2 regions of the Qipengyuania sp. L-5Y genome follow, and region 1 is predicted to be linked to the other one. Evidence: predicted binding sites of a transcription regulator. Region 1 holds the regulator's gene; the other holds the start of a gene.
What was found. The regulator LexA, encoded in region 1, represses DNA repair genes until DNA is damaged. The targets are predictions, from matches to a motif close to GTTCCNCNCTTGTTCT.
Positions count from the first base shown of each region.

Region 2: a site for LexA is predicted at 2,647-2,662, ahead of AC13F2_RS12950 (deoxyguanosinetriphosphate triphosphohydrolase). Genes of this name have one in related genera too.

Region 1 is NZ_JBSXOM010000032.1:11,091-20,868, forward strand. Features, by position in the region: gene pip (prolyl aminopeptidase) at 1-438, shown strand, start outside; gene AC13F2_RS13695 (anthranilate synthase component II) at 514-1,128, shown strand; gene trpD (anthranilate phosphoribosyltransferase) at 1,125-2,117, shown strand; gene trpC (indole-3-glycerol phosphate synthase TrpC) at 2,119-2,904, shown strand; gene lexA (transcriptional repressor LexA) at 3,213-3,902, shown strand; gene AC13F2_RS13715 (ComEC/Rec2 family competence protein) at 3,918-6,101, opposite strand; gene gltX (glutamate--tRNA ligase) at 6,130-7,578, shown strand; gene AC13F2_RS13725 (citrate synthase) at 7,589-8,875, shown strand; gene AC13F2_RS13730 (hypothetical protein) at 8,877-9,068, shown strand; gene AC13F2_RS13735 (sensor histidine kinase) at 9,069-9,778, opposite strand, start outside.
Region 2 is NZ_JBSXOM010000031.1:415,239-425,016, reverse strand. Features, by position in the region: gene AC13F2_RS12965 (fatty acid--CoA ligase) at 1-212, opposite strand, end outside; gene AC13F2_RS12960 (ABA4-like family protein) at 284-733, opposite strand; gene AC13F2_RS12955 (NAD(P)H-binding protein) at 752-1,453, opposite strand; gene AC13F2_RS12950 (deoxyguanosinetriphosphate triphosphohydrolase) at 1,446-2,606, opposite strand; gene AC13F2_RS12945 (aspartate/glutamate racemase family protein) at 2,721-3,410, opposite strand; gene AC13F2_RS12940 (SO2930 family diheme c-type cytochrome) at 3,582-4,610, opposite strand; gene AC13F2_RS12935 (parallel beta-helix domain-containing protein) at 4,607-5,800, opposite strand; gene AC13F2_RS12930 (hypothetical protein) at 5,854-6,198, opposite strand; gene AC13F2_RS12925 (NAD(P)(+) transhydrogenase (Re/Si-specific) subunit beta) at 6,200-7,774, opposite strand; gene AC13F2_RS12920 (NAD(P) transhydrogenase subunit alpha part 2) at 7,774-8,058, opposite strand; gene AC13F2_RS12915 (fasciclin domain-containing protein) at 8,184-8,768, opposite strand; gene AC13F2_RS12910 (NAD(P) transhydrogenase subunit alpha) at 8,855-9,778, opposite strand, start outside.

The sequences.
Region 1 (9,778 bases):
GGCGACCTCGTGAAGGCGTATCACAAGCGTCTGACCAGCGATGACGAAGACACGCGCCTTGCCGCGGCAAGGGAATGGTCGCTGTGGGAAGGAACCGTCGCCACACTTCTTCCCGATCCCGCCCTGCTCGACAGTTTTGCCGATCCTTCCAAGGCCGTTCCCTTTGCCCGCATCTGTGCCAAGTTCTTCCTCGAGGATTTCTTCCTCGAAGAGGCGCAGTTGTTGACGAACGTCGACAGGCTCGCCGGCATTCCCGGTATCATCGTCCAGGGCCGCCACGACATCTGCACTCCGCCAGTCTCCGCGTGGGAGTTGAAAAAGGCCTGGCCGGAAGCCGACCTTTGGATCGTTCACGATGCCGGACACAGCGCGGGAGAAACCGGGATCGTCGACGGTTTGGTTAAGGCGACGGACAAGCTGGCAGGCAAGAAAGCCTGACGTCACGCCGACGTTTCGCATCCCGCAGCTTTCCTTGCTTGAAAGCCGCGCATCGCGCCTCCATTGACGCCACGAATGACCGACCGCCGATCAATCCTCGTAATCGACAATTACGACAGCTTTACCTTCAACCTGGTCCATTACCTGATGGAACTGGGGGCTGAGGTCGAAGTCGTGCGTAACGACGCCGTCACTGCCGATGAAGCTCTGTTGGCAGGTCACGCAGGTTATCTCATATCGCCGGGCCCCTGCACGCCCAATGAAGCCGGCGTCAGCCTTGATCTGGTGGCAGCATGTGCAGACGCCGGAAAGCCGTTGCTCGGTGTGTGCCTCGGCCATCAATCCATCGGCCAGTTTTTCGGCGGACGCGTGGTCCGCGGGGGGCTGATGCACGGCAAGACGTCACCCGTCACGCACGATGCCACTGGCGTATTTGCCGGACTGCCGTCTCCGTTCAGGGCAACGCGCTATCATTCACTCGTGGTCGAAGACATTCCCGCCTGCCTGGACGTGAATGCCACCAGCGAAACACCGGGTCTCGACGGCAGCAGCGTCATGGGGTTCCGCCACCGCGATCTGCCCATTCACGGGGTCCAGTTCCACCCGGAAAGTATCGCGACCGAACATGGTCACGCCCTGCTCGCCAACTTCCTCGAAATCTGCGGCATCGCCGCCAAGGTCCCGGCATGAAAACGCTTCCCGACGCAAAGCAACATCTTGGGGAAGCGGAAGCCGAAGAGGTTTTCGGCTGGATCCTCGACGGTGAAACCGATGACGATGCGATCGCACGGTTCCTGGTCGATATGTCCGCTCGCAGCGAAACATCTGACGAGATCGCCGGCGCTGCGCGCGCGCTGCGGCAAAGGCTCATTCCCGTCGACGCGCCCGAAGGCACGGTGGATTGCTGCGGAACCGGGGGTGACGGACACCACACCCTCAACGTCTCGACTGCTGTCAGCCTCGTCGTCGCAGCTTGCGGCGTGCCCGTCGCCAAGCACGGCAATCGGGCCGCCAGCAGCAAATCCGGCGCGGCCGATACGCTCGAGGTACTAGGCCTCGACATGGAAGCTGCAGGAAAAAGTGCCGAGAAGACGTTGGCGGAACTCGGGATCTGCTTCCTTTTCGCCAAGAACCACCACCCGGCCATGGGACGGATCCAGCCCATTCGCCAGAAGCTTGGCGTTCGTACGATCTTCAATCTGATGGGTCCGCTTTCGAATCCGGCCGGCGTGAAGCGGCAGCTTATCGGTATCGCGCGCCCGGCCTATGTCCCCATCTATGCCGCAGCCAAGGCAAAGCTGGGCACCGACCGCACTTTCATCGCCTCGGGCGACGAAGGGCTGGACGAACTGAGCCTTGCCGGCGGCAACGAACTGGCTGACGTTCAGGGCAACGATTTCGAGATGCGCCGGGTGCTCGCGGTACATGCCAATCTGCCCCACGCACCGGTCGAGGCTATTCGCGGTGGCGATCCCCGTCACAATGCCCGCGCGTTGGAAGCCCTGCTTGCGGGCACACCCGGACCTTATCGCGACGCGGTACTTTTCAACGCCGCGGCCACTATGATCGTCGCCGACCGTACAGACGACTGGACGGAAGGCGCCGAAATCGCCGCCGAAGCACTGGATTCCGGCAAAGCCAGGACCTTGCTCGAAAGCTGGATCGCAATGGCCGCCTGATATGAACAAGCTAGAACAAATCTGCGCCACCAAAAGAGAAGAAGTGGCCGCACGCAAGCGCATGCGGTCGCTGGCCGATCTCGACGCTTCCGCTCGCGAACAGACCGCCCCGCGTGGTTTCCGCTCTGCGCTCGAACGTGCGGAACGGTCCGGCTTCGGCCTCATCGCCGAAATCAAGAAGGCTTCACCCTCGAAGGGCGTGATCCGGGAAGATTTCCATCCCGCTGCCCATGCCCGCGCCTATGCTGCAGGGGGCGCTGCGTGCCTTTCGGTTCTCACCGACGCCCCGTATTTTCAGGGTCACGAAGATTATCTGGTCGAAGCGCGATCGGCCTGCGAATTGCCCGTCCTGCGCAAGGATTTCATGGTCGATACTTGGCAGGTGGCCGAAGCGCGCGCACTCGGCGCTGATGCGATCCTGATCATAGTCGCCGCACTCGATGATGGTGCGATGGTGGAGATCGAACGGGCCGCGGTGGAATATGGCATGGACGTATTGGTAGAAGTCCATGATCACGCAGAGATGGAACGTGCAGCATTGCTACAGTCGCGCCTCATTGGCGTGAACAACCGGGACCTGCGGACCTTCTCGACCGATCTCGTCACGACCGAAGCCTTGGCGCCTCTGGCACCTGAAGGTTCGCTTCTGGTCGGCGAAAGCGGCATTTCTCGGTTCGAAGACTGCCAGCGCTTGTCACACGCCGGGGTGAACAGCTTCCTGGTCGGCGAAAGCCTGATGCGCCAATGCGATGTCGAAGCGGCAACTCGCATGCTGCTCGGGAACTGATCTGTCCTACACGCTGCTGACCGGTTAAAGGTATCAGCTCCAGACCAAGCCCGCTGCGTTCTGGCACGATTTCGGCCTCGGTGCGGGGTGACTTTTTATCCCCTTGGACAGTGGTCCATGTGGTCCATGTCTCCCCTGCCCGTCCGAAAAGCTTAACGTCAGCGGTTTCTCAGCGTGCTGATCCGGATCGAACCATGAACGGTTGTTCCGCAAGGAACGGCTGAATTGCTTGACTTTGCAATTTTGGTTGCTTAATTGTTCCGCATTCGTTCACGGCTTTCGTGAACACGCGATACGGAGTTCGCACAATGCTGACCGCCAAGCAGCACGAATTGATCCGGTTCATCCAGCAACGTCTGGAAGACACCGGCATTTCCCCCAGCTTCGAAGAAATGAAGGAAGCGCTCGATCTGAAGAGCAAGTCGGGCGTACACCGCCTGATCTCGGCGCTCGAAGAACGTGGCTTCATCCGGCGCCTCCCCAATCGGGCGCGTGCGCTGGAAGTAGTCAAGCTTCCTGAAAATGCCGTGATGGGGTCGCCCGCTCCGGTGGCGGCAAATGATGCCGTATCGGCTGCTATCCCGGCAAAGGCGGTGGCGCCCGAACCGGCCAACGATATCATCGATGTTCCGCTTCATGGGCGGATTGCCGCCGGCGCCCCGATCGAAGCGATCGAAGGTCAGTCCAGCATGCCCGTGCCGGCCGCGCTGCTCGGTCCGGGCGAACATTATGCCTTGGAGGTTTCCGGAGATTCCATGATCGAAGCCGGGATCTTCGATGGCGACTTCGCTCTGGTAAAACGCACGGACACGGCCCGCGATGGCGAGATTGTCGTGGCGCTGGTCGACAACGAAGAAGCGACCCTGAAATACCTTCGCAAGGATGCAGGCCGCGTCGTGCTCGATCCGGCCAACGGCGCATACGAAGCGCAAGTTTATGAACCCCACCGGGTTCAGGTTCAGGGAAAACTGGCGGGCCTGCTCCGCCGCTACCACTGATTTGCTGGCGCGCGCCTACTCACGCGGCGCGCGCCACCATCCATGCTCGCCCTGATCCTGGGCGACCGTATCGATCCGTTGATCTGCCAGGTAGATCGAAGCGCCCCCTTCCCGGTCGAGAAATCTTCTGTCCGCTTTGAGCCAGCGCGGCCGACAACTGTACGGCAGATACCGGTCGGCAATGACGATGTCGGCCCGCATGCAAGCCGCGGCCAGTGCCCGCTCTTCCACGAGATCTCTATTGCGGGCGACGAGGACGGACCAGGGTCGCCCACCCCGTTCTAGGGAGAAGACGCAAAACTGGTCGCTGCACCGGCTGCGCAGCCAGTCGGCAATCTCGATAGGGATCTGATCCGTACCGGCCAGTTCGAGCAGATTGTCCTGAGCATATCCGCCTTCACGATCGTGCAGAACCAGCAACCGTTCGGCCTCGTTGGCAACGCCTATGTCGCGTCCGTCACGCGTAATGAGGATATCGGGTATCGGGGCGGTGATCATCAGCACGGCAGAGGCGATAATTGGCCCAAAACCCAGCAGGCGCGCCCTGCCGTGCCATAACGCCAGCCAGAGCGCCCCGCCCACGTATAACCCTATCGCTCCCATGCCGATACGCGGCGCAAGTTTGACCGACCCCGGCTGCTCGGCGAAGAAATGGGCAATGGCCAGCAGCAGGTCGAGCGACTTGCCCACCAGCCACCACGCCGGCGCGCCCGCTCCGATCAGATCGAGCGCCAAAGCAAGCGCCACCAGCGGCATCGATATGAATGTGACCAGCGGAATGGCGATCAGATTGGCCGCCGCTCCATAAACGCCGGCGCGATGGAAATGGAATAAGACGATTGGCATCAAGGCCAACTCGATGACCAGTCCGGTCAGGAACAGCATTGCCGCCCGTCTCGACATGCGACGCAGCCAGCTCTCCTGTCGCGGTGCGAGAAAGTCCCGTACCGCACGCACATTGTGGAGCGATACGATGGCGATGACTGCCGCAAAACTCATCTGGAAACTCGGCCCGACGAGCGATTCCGGCCACAACGCGAGCACGACTCCCGCCGCGACGGCGATCATCCGCATGGACAGTGGTTCTCGTCCTACAGCCAAAGCGACGAGTACGAGCAGAGCTCCGATACAGCTACGCACGGTCGGCACTTCGGCGCCGGTAAGCAGTGTATAGCCAATACCAGCGATAGCCGATGCCCCGGCGGCCACCAGCGGCAGCCGGATGCGCAGCGTCAGCCAAGGCCAGAAGGCCAACAGCTTCAGAACCAGGAAATAGGTCGCAGCTATGATCGCGCTCACGTGAAGGCCGCTGATAGACAGCAAATGGGTCAGCCCGGAATCTCGCATCGCCTCTTCGTCCGCTTCGGGAATGGCTCCGCGGTCGCCGCTCGCCAGGGTAGCTGCGATGGCGCCTGACGTTCCTTCGAGATTGGCTCGAACATATCGCGAGAGCTGTCTCTGAGCGGATGCTATGGACAGTCGGGATGCGCCAGGCGGCTCGATGATCTCAACATCGCCGACAGCCGATCCAGTTGCGGCAAGCCCATCGAACCAGGCTCGTCTGGCGAAGTTGTACGCACCGGGAACGATCGGCGGTGACGGAGGCATGAGGCGTGCCGACAGCCTGACCCTGGCACCTTCTCGCAATTCCGGGCTGTCCGCAGACAGCGGCACATTGACCCGATATGCGTGCGCTTTTCCCGTCTCGCCGTCGCGCGCGGCCAGGACCAGCCTAACCCTGTCTTCGGCCGGCTGCTCTTCCCGGCTCAGGACCCGCCCATCGATCCGCTCGAAACGTGGATAGGCAATCGGTTCTGCGCCCACCATCGCCGATCGGGCCCACACGACCGACGCGCCTGCAGCAACGGCCAGAGCCAATGAAATAACTGCGGCAAGAGTGAATGCGCGGCCGGGCTGATGGCGCCAACCCGCCCACGAGAGAACAGCCATTCCCAAGAATGCTGAAATCATCGCGACCCACTGCCACGGTGCGGCAAGATAGAACCACAGTCCGATCCCGCACCCGAACGCAACGGTAAGCCAGGGCCCGCGGTCGAACTCGGCGGCCTCCAGAAACGCTTCAAACTTGTGCGCGGAACTGGACAAGACACCGTGCGTACGCCAAGTGCGCGGCACTGTCTCGTGGGCCGTATCGCCCGCATCCCCCATAGGTATTGAAGGCGTCCCCTGCCTCGCCATGCAAGTGTTTGAAAGGAAATGAGAGAAAATGGCAAGCGATAGTGACCGCAAGGATTCCCCGGTCGTCACCCGCTTCGCTCCCTCTCCTACCGGTTATTTGCATATCGGAGGTGCGCGGACGGCACTGTTCAACTGGCTCTATGCGCGCCATCACGGCGGCCGCACGCTTCTGCGGATCGAGGATACCGACCAGAAACGCAGCACCCAAGACGCTATCGACAAGATTATCGAAGGCCTGGACTGGCTTGGTCTCAACTTCGACGATGCCCCCGTATTCCAGTCCGATCGGGCCGAACGCCATGCCGAAGTTGCCCACAAACTGCTGGAAGCCGGCCACGCCTATAAGTGCTTCGCCACTCCCGAAGAGCTGGAGCAAATGCGAGCCGAACAGCGGGCAAACAAGCAGCCCATGCGGTATGATCGCCGCTGGCGTGACCGCAGCGAAAGCGAGGCGCCGGACGGCGCGCCGTTCGTCGTCCGCCTGAAGGTTCCGACCGACGGGGAAACCACGATCCACGACGCGGTTCAGGGCGAGGTTACGGTCAAGAATGCCGAGATCGACGACTATGTCCTGCTGCGTGCCGACGGGACCCCGACCTATATGCTCGCCGTTGTGGTGGATGATCACGACATGGGTGTAACCCATGTGATCCGCGGCGACGATCATCTCAATAACGCATTCCGCCAGTTGCCGATCATCCGCGCCATGGATGAAATCGAGGGCGGTTGGCCCGATCCGGTCTATGGTCATGTTCCGCTGATCCACGGGCCCGACGGTGCGAAGATGTCCAAGCGCCACGGTGCTGTCGGCGTCGAAGGCTATCGGGACGAAGAAGGTGTCCTTCCCGAAGCGCTGTTCAATTATCTCCTTCGCCTCGGCTGGGGACATGGCGACCGTGAAGAAATCACCAAGTCGGAAGCGATAGAACTTTTCGATCTCGACGGCGTAGGCAAAGGCCCGGCGCGCTTTGACATCAAGAAGCTCCAGAACCTCAACGGCCATTATATCCGTGAGGCGGACGACGCGCGCCTTGCTAAAATCGTGGCTGCGAGAATGGACAGGCAGGCCGATCTCGATCTTCTGACCCAGGCCATGCCGGTCCTCAAGACGCGTGCGAAATCGATCAACGAACTGGTTGAGGGCGCGGCGTTTCTGTTTGCGGAACGGCCATTGGAAATGACCGACAAAGCCACTGGCCTGTTGGACGATGAAGCGCGCCAGCGCCTCGCCGGATTGTCGGAAATGCTGCATGTGCAAAATGACTGGACAAGCGAGGCTCTGGAAGCCACTACGAAATCGTATGCTGAGAAGCTCGAACTGGGCCTTGGCAAGCTCGCGCAGCCCATGCGCGCAGCGCTGACGGGGACTACCACGTCCCCCGGCATTTTCGATGTGCTGGTCCTGTTGGGCAAGGAAGAGTCGCTGCTTCGCATAGACGCGCAGGCCTCGCCCACAGGCACCGAAGAGAACGACTGAGGAGACACGCGTGGCCGATAAGCAGGCAACTCTTGATCTGGGTGGACAAACCCAGGAATTTCCCGTGCTGCAGGGCAGTGTTGGCCCGGATGTGGTCGATATCCGCAAGCTTTACGGAACGACGGGCAAGTTCACTTACGATCCCGGCTACAAGTCGACGGCAAGCTGCGAAAGCGCGCTGACCTATATCGATGGCGAAGAAGGGGTCCTGCTCCATCGCGGCTATCCGATCGGCCAGCTTGCCGAAAATTCCAGCTTCATGGAAGTCAGTTACCTCCTGCTCAACGGCGAACTGCCGTCGCAGGACGAGCTCGACGATTTCACCTACACGATCACCCGCCACACCATGGTGCACGATCAGCTGCGCCAGTTTTACCAGGGTTTCCGCCGCGACGCGCACCCCATGGCCATCATGTGCGGTGTGGTCGGCGCGCTGTCGGCGTTCTACCATGACAGCACCGACATTTCGGACCCCGAACAGCGCAAGATCGCAAGCCACCGCCTCATCGCGAAGATGCCGACGATTGCGGCAATGGCCTACAAATATTCGGTCGGCCAGCCCTTCATGCAGCCGAAGAATTCGCTGAGCTACACCGGCAACTTCCTGCGCATGACCTTTGGCGTTCCGGCTGAAGAATACGAAATCCATCCTGCAATCGAGCGCGCGATGGACCGAATTTTCATCCTTCACGCCGACCACGAGCAGAACGCGTCGACATCGACCGTACGTCTAGCCGGCTCCTCGGGTGCAAATCCCTTTGCCTGCATCGCGGCCGGCATTGCCTGTCTGTGGGGCCCTGCGCATGGCGGCGCGAACGAAGCCGCGCTCAACATGCTGCAGGAAATCGGCTCGCCGGACAAGATCCCGCATTATATCGAACGCGCCAAGGACAAGAACGACCCGTTCCGTCTCATGGGCTTCGGTCACCGCGTCTACAAGAACTACGATCCGCGTGCGACGGTCATGCAGAAAACGCTTCGCGAAGTGTTCGAAGCGCTCAACGTCAGCGATCCGGTTTTCGAGACCGCGCTCCGGCTCGAAGAGCTCGCGCTCAACGACGATTACTTCAAGGAAAAGAAGCTCTTCCCCAATGTGGACTTCTATTCCGGCATCATCCTGAACTCGATCGGCTTCCCGACCACCATGTTCACGGCCCTCTTCGCCCTTGCTCGCACGGTCGGCTGGGTCGCGCAGTGGAACGAGATGATTTCGGATCCCGCACAGGTTATCGGCCGTCCGCGCCAGCTCTATACCGGTCCGACCCAGCGCGACTATGTCGCCATCGGCGATCGTTAAGATGCGCTTCGTCCTCATGGTCTTCGGAGTAGCTCTCATGCTCTCCGGAGGCCTGTGGGCACTTCAGGGCCTCGGGATTGTCATGTGGCCTGCAGAAAGTTTCATGCTCGCCGAGCGGCAATGGGCCATCTACGGCAGCATCACCTTCCTGATCGGGTTGTTCTTGTTCTGGCGGGCGTCTGCCAGACGCTGATCAACGCGGTACTTCCCGCATTTCATCAGCCGCAGGTACCGACAGGGTAAAACGCGCGCCAAGACCCGGCGCGCTTTCGACCGTCAGGTCGCCATCCATCGCGCGCGCGATCCGGCGTGAGATATACAGCCCCAAACCGGAGCCCCCATCCCCGCTGCGGCCAAGGCGTTCGAATTTCTCGAAAACCTGCTCCTTTTGCGCATCTTCAAGACCGTGCCCCTGGTCGGCCACGGTGATCAGCGCGCGGTTTCCAATCCGATCGAGCCTGATCCAGACCTGGCTTTCCTCCGGCGAATACCGGATCGCATTGCCGACAAGGTTCAGCAGAATCTGCAGCACGCGGCGGAATTCGGCGATCGCCAACTGGCTTTCCCCTTCCGGAGGCGCCACGAGCGTGATCCCTTTTTCGCGCGCCCTCACCCCCAATATGCCGCAGGCTCTGCGAGCGACGTCGGCCAGTTCGATCCTGTCTGGTGCCGTGGCAAAATCGTCCGATTCGACGACTTCGAGATCGGACAGGTCGTCGATCAACGCCAGCAGGTGTTGGGCCGCAGTCGCGATGTCGGCAGCGTAGGAACTGTATTCGTCGGCCAGCGGTCCCGCCAGCTTCGTACGGATGGTTTCCGCATTGGCGATGATCCGGTTGATCGGTTGGCGCAGGACAGGTGTCAGATCTCGTCCGAAGGAGGGGCCGTCGGGACCTGCAGCCT
Region 2 (9,778 bases), on a different contig from region 1:
AAATAATGGCGCGCATTCTTGCCCAGCCAGGCAATCCTGTCGCCCTTGGCCAGCCCGTGCGTTCGCAGCATGGAAACAATTCTGCGCGAGCGCTCCTCGAGCTGAGAAAAGGTCAGCGCATCGCCATCCTGTTCGAGCGCAACCTGATCCGGTTTTTCAAGCGCCCAGTGGTGGATGAGCTCATCGAATGTGAGCTTTTGCGTTTCAGTCATGAAGCCTCTCCGCTTTTGACAGCTTTTGCAGCATCATGCCATCTCGGTTGCTTCGTGCAACCTGTTTCGCGTCACTTCCAGCGACCGGCTGACCGGGCGCGTTTTTCCCGAATTACGAGCCATAGAAACAGTCCAACCGGCCCGGCCATGAAGGTGGCCACCAGGATCGGTGCCTGGACAAGCCGGGAGAAGTTCTTCGCGTCGGCATCGCGCGCGATCCACAAGCCGGCGAAGAGGTCGAAGGCGAGGTAATGTATCCACCCGATGGTCACACCTCCATCGCTGGCAAAAATCGCGCGTACGCCTTCGATCGTCGAAAAGCTGGCCGAGCCGCTTGAGCCACCCGGATCGAACGTTTCAGTAAGGATGCCCACGAGCCCGACGAGATACGCAAAGCTCAACAGGCCGACCCCTGCGTAAAGGACAGCAGCCAGCAATGCCGGCCAGCGCGGAAGCAGTATCAATCCGGCCCACATGGCCATGGCGAGCAGGTTCGCAGTGCTGAAAACCGTATCCCACATGCCGGATCTCCTTAGGCTCTAAGTCGCGTCGTGTTCGATCTGCGGTAACGTCTTCGCTGCGCGCAGTATGCCGTCATTGTCATGGACGAACCGGCCCCTCGCCGCCCGTTTGGCAAGCGCAAGCGCAGCCTGGGCGACACTGTCGGCCCTTATTGCGCGGAACCGGCGGTAGCTGCCGTGCAGCAGGAGGTTGCCCAAAGGCGCCGCCGCGATACCAAACCGTTCCGCTGGACGGCGATCGCCCTCGCGCTTTCCGATCAGAAGGCCGGGCCGCAGTATGTCCAACCGGCCGAAGCGCATCTTGGTCAGTTCCCGCTCGACCTCACCCTTCACTTTCAGATAGAACTTGCTCGACATTGGATCCGCGCCTGCAGAGCTGACATGGACGAAACGTTCTACATCCAGTTTCCTGGCAGCCTGCGCGGTTTCCAGAACCAGATCATGATCGACGGCGCGGAACGCCGCTTCTTCCTCGCCAGCTTTCTTCCACGTCGTACCCAGCGCACAAATCAGAGCCGTGGGCCGTATCGCCTCGATTACTTCGCCCCACTTGGCAGGTTCAGCGACGAAAAGTTCCATCCGAATACCGCGAGGCAACTTCATTTCGCGCCGCGCAATGCCCGTCAGGCGAACGTCCTCGCGCCCGATGCACTGACCGATAACCGTCGTGCCGATCAGCCCCGTTGCGCCGATCAACGCGATGCGGATCGTATCAGACATTGCTCAGTCCCTCAGGGGCACGACCGTAAATGCGCCGACACTGATCGATGGCATAACGATCGGTCATACCCGCGATGAAATCGGCGATATGGCGGCTGCGCTCCGGTTCCTGTTTCGGCAGCGATGCAAGCCACGGTGAAGGCAGATTGGTTTCATCCTGATGGTAGGCTGCGAACAGGCGGGCAATGACGTCCCGGGCATGTTCAGCCGTCGCGATCTGTTCATCGTGATAATACAGCCGATCGTACATGAACCGCTTGAGCCTACGCTCGTGCTCGCGCATCGCCGGAGTGAAAGTGGCCAGTTGGCGCCCTGCTGTGCGCACTTCGTCGACGCTCATGATCCCGCTGGTCTGCGCGCGGGTTTGCGTGATCACGTCGTTTACCATCAACCCGATCTGCGTCCTGACGAGCTCGCGCTGCTGGCGATCGCGCGGGGCGTGAGGAAACCGCCGTTCGACTTCGCGCCATTGATCGGCAAGCCAGTCGAGCGAGAGCAGATCGTCGAGCGAGAGGAAACCTGCGCGCAGACCATCGTCTATGTCGTGATTGTCATAGGCGATATCGTCCGCAACAGCGGCGACCTGCGCTTCGAGCGAGGGCCAGGTCGACAGTTCGAGGGAAAACGCCTGATCGATTTCAGCAAGCGCCCAGCTGGGAGCCGCCACGGGGCCGTTGTGCTTGGCCAGACCTTCAAGCGTTTCCCACGTCAGGTTCAAGCCATCGTGGTCGCAATAGGGACCTTCGAGCCGGGCCAGGGTGCGCAGGCCCTGAGCATTGTGATCATAGCCGCCCGCATGGACCATTGCCTGTTCGAGCGCTTTTTCGCCTGCATGTCCGAAAGGCGGATGTCCGATATCATGCCCGAGACAAAGCGCCTCCGTCAGATCTTCGTTAAGGCCCAGTTCGCGTGCGATTACCCGACCGACCTGGGCCACTTCCAGACTGTGTGTCAGGCGCGTGCGGTAGTGGTCACCATCCGGTGCGATGAAGACCTGCGTCTTCGATCGCAGGCGCCGGAATGCGATGGAATGGACAATCCGGTCGCGGTCACGCTGGAATTCGCTGCGGGGGCCGCGCGAACCTGCTCGTTCCTCGGGAAACTCGCGCCCGCGACTTGCGGCGGGATCGGATGCGTAGGGTGCTGTGTGCATGCGCGGCGACGCTTAGGTCAGCGGCAGGGGGGCGACAACGTGAACGAAAAGCGAACCCGGCGGATTTTCGGCAGGTTGTGCGGCGCAGAGGCCGGGTTCGTCGTCCGGATCAGGTCAGGACAGAATCCAATCCGCCGCAGCCCGGCAGTGAATATCGGTGGAATTGTAGACCGGGAGCACGTTGGCGTCGGTATCGACGACGAGTTCGAGTTCGGTGCAGGCGAGCACGATGGCTTCCGCCCCTTCTTTTTCCTTCATCGTAATGATGGTCTTGAGCGCGCGTTCGGCATCGCGTGTGACCCGGCCGAGCATGAGTTCCTTGTAAATGATCCCGTCGACGAGTTCGACATCACCCTGATCGGGCGCGAGCAGGTCCACGCCATGCGAAACGAGACGCTGGCGATAGAAGCTTTCCGTCATCACGAAACGGGTACCCAGAAGCGCGGCGTTCTTGCAGTCGTCTTCCTCCATCGCCTTGCCAACGCAATCGGCGATGTGGAGCACCGGAATGGAGACGGCTTCGGTCAGGCGATCATAGACCTTGTGCATCGTATTGGCTGCCATGACGAGCCCTTCGGCTCCGCCAGCTTCCAGCCGCCGGGCAGATTCTACCAGCGTCGAAGCGATGCTGTCCCAATCGTCGGCGTTCTTGGCCGCCGCGATTGGCGCATAGTCCAGACTTTCGATCAGCATCGGAGGGCTCGCCATCGGCGGCGCCTTCTTCTGCACGATTTTATTGATCCGTTCGTAATATGCCCGAGTGGAAATCCAACTCATGCCCCCGATAATGCCGAGTTTCCGCAACCGTCCGTCCTTTTCCGCCCTGAAATCAACCTGATCGCAGTTTGCCCACGTATCAGGGGGTTAGAACGGGTTGCGCCAGAGGCGGTTCCATCGCTTTTCGATGCTTCTGCGCCAGTGTGTCCAAGAAGGCCCAAAACGAGGTATTCCCGCCAGCAGACGAGCGTGCGAACGTCACGGTGTCATCCGTGCGATCCAGCGTCGTACTATATCCAGCCCGTCGTCATCGACTGTGGATTTGCCAAGCTCGGGCATCGCAACACCGGGCTCGGCGCTGGCCATGCGATAGGTCAGGATGGATGTGTCGGGCGAACCCGGCACGATATCGAACATGTGGCCGCCAGCCCCGCGACCGGCGGCAACCGGGCGTTTGCCGATCCCGATCGCATCCGGTGACTTCTGTTCCCAACGCAGGTCCAGCCCGCTGTTGGAAGCTGTCGCATCGGGCTGATGGCAATGCGCGCAATTGACGTCCAGATAGCCACGCGCGGCATCGGCCAGATCCGCACTCTGGCGCAATTCCCAGATCGGCAACTGGTCCGATCCATCCGGGACCGCATCGAGATAGGCCGAGGCGACCATTTTGCCGAGCCATTCGCGCGACAGGTTTCGCGCCTTAGGTCCAATCGGAGTAACCGCACCGCCGAGGCCATGGCATTCCTTGCACTGGTTCTTGTTCGGAACGCGGTAGCTGATAGCCTCCCCGCCCAGTGTCGTGACATCGACACGCGCGCCTGCAATGGCCAGCCGCGCCTCGGTCTGTTCGTCATTCCAGACGTAAGGCAGTGCCAGCCAGCCATCCGCGCGATGCAGCAGCACACGCGTTTCGATCAGGCGGCGCCCGCCATCCTGATCGAATGCGAAAGTCTTGATCAGCGCCCCTCCTACGGGAATGTCGACCAGTCCTTCGCCTTGCGCCTTCATCGCTGCGCCATCGGGCAGATAGACGAAACGCAGTTTTTCGGCGCCGTCCGAATAGAGGGGTGTATTGAGCCGGTAAGGCGTGACCCCCTGCCCCGGTTCCTGTTCAGTCTGGTTTTCGAAGAAGCCGAAGTCGGACAAGTTCTGCGGCAAACCCTGCAGCACCGCCGCATCGTTCACCTGTGCGCGCGAGTTTGCCGGATGGAGAAGTTCCGCCCGCACCGCAACGGACCCGGCCAGCGTGAGGCATGCGCTGGCGAGCAGGGCGACAGCCGGTTTCATGCCCCCAGCCGGTCGTCCAGTTCGGCGGGCGCGCCAATGCCGTTTCTGTCGAATTCGCCAGTCGGCGCCGCAACGGTCAACGGCCCGGGCTTCGCCGCATCGAGCCCCTTGCCCACTTCGGTGAGATTGAGGCTCCAGCCGGAGGTATCCTCGACCGCGGTCACGGAGCCAAGCCCATCCCATAGCACCGGCGGCAACTCGCCCCCGAACGCGCCGAGCAACATCTCCGCCCCGTCGAGCTGAGGATCGTAACCGCCGCCGTCATAGAGGTTTTCGCCGATCACGACGTCGCGCGGAAGCGGGTTGTACCGCTCGTCGTCGAAGCTCTGGGTGTAAGCGATGACCATGATCGGAGCCGTCGGATTTCTCGAAAGGATGTTGTTCTCGATAAGGACCTTGTCATTGGCCATGATCAGGATGCCGGTGCCCCGGCGCACGCTCGCGACGATGTTGCCGGGAGGGGCAAAATTGGGCGTGTCGTTCGCGACCACGAGATTGTTCGCCACGATCACATTGCCGCCGCCCATGACCGGTAGCGCCGGCAGATCGAACACCAGAATGCCGCCGGTGTTGCGCGTCGCGACGTTATGTTCGACCAGGGCATTGCGGCTGTTCTCGATCTCGATCCCGGCCACATTCGCCTCGGCGATCGAATTGCGCACCGTGATGCCGTTCGATTGGCCCACATAGATGCCGGCATCGGATGCCCCGGTGACCTTCACGCCGTCGATCAACACCCCGGTGCTTTCGACGGGATAAATCCCGTAGGCCCCGTTTTCCGCGTGCGGGCCGCGCGTCCATGTGACGCGGATGCGGTGATAGACGATATTGTCGGCGCCCTTGGACTTGATACCGTCGCCCTTGGGGTTTTCCAGCGCGAAATCGCGCAGGGTTACGTTGTCGCTGGTGACCAGCAGCCCTTCGCCCGAACCCTGCTGGCCGGTGAAATCGAGGACCGTGCCGTCCATTCCCGCACCGCGGACGGTGACATTGTCGACATCGAGGCTGAGGCCATCGGTGACGGTATAGCGGCCCGCCGCAAGGACGATCTCGTCACCGGGCTCTGCAAGGATGAGCGCCTCCTGCAAGGCCTTCTGAGCGTCTTCGCCCGGGGCGACATTATGTGTCGCGGCGAATGCGGGCATTGCACAAGCGAGCAATGCAGCGGCAAGCGGCAGTCTGATGGTCATGAGTCTCTCCCTTGCAACGCATTGTGGCGCAAGGTCGAACGATTGCAAGCGTCTCAGCCGGCCCCGAAAGCGCATATGGCAGCGGACGTGGCGGAAACTTCCAGCACTTCGGGGTCGTCCACGCGGCGTACCCGCTCGAGAAACTCGGCGATGTTCAGCGGAATATCCGCTTCGCCTTCCTCGGGCCGGAGGCTTTCGAGCTTGCGCAGCTGGCCGATCGAAAGCCGGTCCGCCATGCGGCCTGCCATGCACTCTGCCATGGGCTGGGGCAGTCCGGCAGCCACCATTTCATCCTCGAGCCTGTCTTCCACCGAGCCCTGGAAGCCGCCGCCAACGGTGGCCCACAGGATCAGCCCGGCGATGACCAGAACGGCAAGAATAATCGCGACCCGTTTCATGTCAGTCGAGCGCCTTCACGATTTCTTCGACCATCTTCTTGGCATCGGACAGCAGCATCATCGTCTGGTCCATGTAGAACACATCGTTATCGACCCCGGCATAGCCCACGCCACCCATCGACCGCTTGATGAAGAAGACCTGCTTGGCCTTGTCCACGTCGAACACAGGCATGCCATAGATGGGCGAAGACTTGTCGGTCTTGGCCGCCGGATTGACCACGTCGTTGGCCCCGATGATGAAGGCGACGTCGGCCTGTGCGAATTCGGAGTTGATGTCCTCCAGCTCGAACACGTTCTCGTAGGGCACCTGCGCTTCGGCGAGCAGCACGTTCATATGCCCCGGCATGCGTCCGGCGACGGGGTGGATGGCGTATTTCACCTCCACGCCCTTTTCCTCGAGGACGTCGGCCATTTCGCGCAAGGCATGCTGCGCCTGCGCCACCGCCATGCCATAACCGGGGATGATGATGACCTTTTCCGCCTGTTCGAGCATGAAGGCAGCATCCGCCGCGCTGCCCTGCTTGTAGGGGCGCTGCTCCTTAGCCTCGCCGCCGCCGGCGCCGCTGTCGTCCGCTCCGAAGCCGCCCGCGATCACCGAAATGAAGCTGCGGTTCATCGCGCGGCACATGATGTAGCTGAGGATCGCGCCCGAAGAGCCGACCAGCGCGCCGGTGATGATCATCGCCGTATTGCCGAGCGTAAAGCCCATCGCCGCTGCCGCCCAGCCCGAATAGCTGTTCAGCATCGAGACCACGACCGGCATGTCCGCCCCGCCGATGGGGATGATCAGCAGGAATCCGATGACGAAGGCGAGGACCGTCAGCCCGACGATCAACGGTAGGGTTTCGGCAGGGCTGGCCACGGCGAAGAGCGCGGTGAGCACGATGATCGCCGCGAGTACGCCGAGATTGATGACATGGCGTGCTGGCAACAGGATCGGCGATCCACTCATCTTGCCGCTGAGCTTGAGGAAGGCGATCACCGAGCCGGAAAATGTGATCGCCCCGATGGCAATGCCGAGGCCCATCTCGACTTTGCTCACCGCTCCGATGCCGGTGTCGATCAGCAAGCCGAATGCACCCGGATTGAGGTAGGCCGCCCAGCCGACCAGCACCGCGGCAAGACCGACGAGCGAGTGGAACGCTGCAACTAGCTCGGGCATCGCGGTCATGGCGATGCGGCGGGCGATGGCGATGCCGATGATTGCGCCGATAGCGATGGCGATCAGGATCTCACCGAAGGAAGCCCAGTCAAGCGCGATCGGACCGTCACACAGCACAGCTAAGGTGCTATCGCCACCCTGAACAATCTGAAGTTCGTCGGGGCATCCGGAATTCCAATCAACAGGAAAATGCGTCACCAGCGTCGTCACCACCGCGATCAGCATCCCGACCATGCCAAAGCGATTGCCTGTCCGGCTCGTTGCGGGCGACGACAAGCCGCGCAGGGCGAGGATGAAGAACACACCCGAGATGAGGTAAGCGAGCGCCACCCAGGGGTTTACCGGCTCGCCGGTCGAGGCCGCCGCCGGGGTCGCGAGCAGCGCGAAGGGTGCGGCTAGGAGAAGATGGCGCATCACTTCTTCTCCTTCTTCTTGTACATCGCCAGCATCCGCGCCGTCACCGCGAAGCCGCCGAAGATATTGACGCTGGCGAGTACGATGCCGAGCAGCCCCAGCCATTTCGCGCCCGGCACGTCGGCCGCCGCCGCCGCGATCAACGCACCGACGATAATGACCGAAGAGATCGCGTTGGTCACCGCCATAAGCGGCGTGTGCAGCGCGGGCGTGACCGACCAGACGACGTAATAGCCGACGAAGCATGCCAGCACGAAGATCGACAGGATGCTTATGAAATCCAAGGCGACGTCCCCTTCCCTCTTTGTCCCTGCCTTATTGCAAGCAGGGCATGGCAAGTCGAGCGCCAAACGAACTGGGCCGCGAATGCTCGATGCATCCGCGGCCCCGCTATTCGATACAGGTCAAATTACATCGAGGGGGTCAGCACACCGTTGACCACGTGGATCACGCCGTTCGACTGCATGACGTCGGCTTGCGTCACCGTAGCCGAACTGTTGTTCATACCTTTGATCATCACATTTCCGCCCTGCATGGTGAAGGTGAGCGGATCCCCTTCGACCGTGGTCAGCGTTGCCGTGCCGTTACCAGCGCGGATCCGCTGCATGAGATCGGCAGCCGTGATGCGTCCGGGTACGACATGATAGGTCAGCACCTTCTGCAAGGCAGCACGATTGCTGTCCATCATGAGCGAATTGAGCATGGATTGAGGAACGCGCGAGAAGGCTTCGTCGGTGGGTGCGAATACGGTGAACGGTCCGGGCCCGGAAAGCGTATCGACCAACTGCGCCTGCTTCACTGCAGCTACCAATGTCGTGTGAATTGGCGAATTTACCGCGTTTTCGATGATGTTCATCGTGGGGTACATTGCCGCACCGTCCACGTAAGCCACCTGTTCGTCCATCGCCATGTTATCGCCCATGCTCATGCAGCCGGCCGTGGCGACGCTCATCGCTGCGAGAGCGGCGAAGGCGAATTTCTTAGGATAGTTCATAGTGGGATGCTCCTGTTTCTACAGGAACAGTTACGCGGCCATGTGCAGATCGGATGCACTTTTATTTTGAAGGAGTCGCGGGAAGCTCAGCCTGCCAGTCTGGAGTTCACGACCTTGTTGTCTTTTGTCAGCCGAACGGCATCGCCGATTTCTTCGTCCAGCACGGGACGTCCCATCTCCTTGTCCCAGAAAGCGGAGAGGAAATTGTAGAGGTTGCGCGCGAATAACGCCGAGGCATCAGCAGCGAGATGATTGGCGGTGTTCGCGTAGCCAACGATTTTCACACCGTGCTTCTCTACCGTCTGGTCAGGCACCGAACCTTCCACATTGCCGCCCTGCGCCACGGCGAGATCGAAGATCACGCTGCCCGGTTTCATGCTGGCGATCTGTCCGTCCGAGATCAATCGCGGCGCAGGCCTGCCCGGGATAAGGGCAGTCGTAATGACGATGTCCTGCTTCGCGATGTGTGCGGAAACCAGTTCGGCCTGAGCTTTCTGGTATTCTTCGCTCATCTCGGTGGCATAACCGCCCGAACCTTCGCCCTCGATCCCGGCGACATTTTCGACGAATATCGGTTTCGCACCCAGCGATTGAATCTGCTCCCTGGTCGCGGAGCGTACGTCGGTTGCACTTACCTGTGCGCCGAGCCGCTTTGCAGTAGCGATTGCCTGCAAACCGGCCACCCCCACACCCATTACGAAAACCTTGGCCGCCTGAACGGTACCGGCAGCGGTCATCATCATAGGAAAGGCACGGCCATAGGTATTCGCGGCAGTAAGTACTGCCTTGTATCCGGCGAGGTTCGACTGGCTCGACAAAACGTCCATGCTCTGCGCACGCGTGATGCGCGGCATGAATTCCATGCTCAAGGCTTCCAGCCCCGCCGCCGCATAGGCCGCAACCAGTTCGCCATTACGGAACGGATCGAACGTCGCTGCAACCCACGCGCCGGGTTTCGCACCCGTTAGCTGCGTCGGATCGGGGGCCTGAACGCCGAGGACGATATCGGC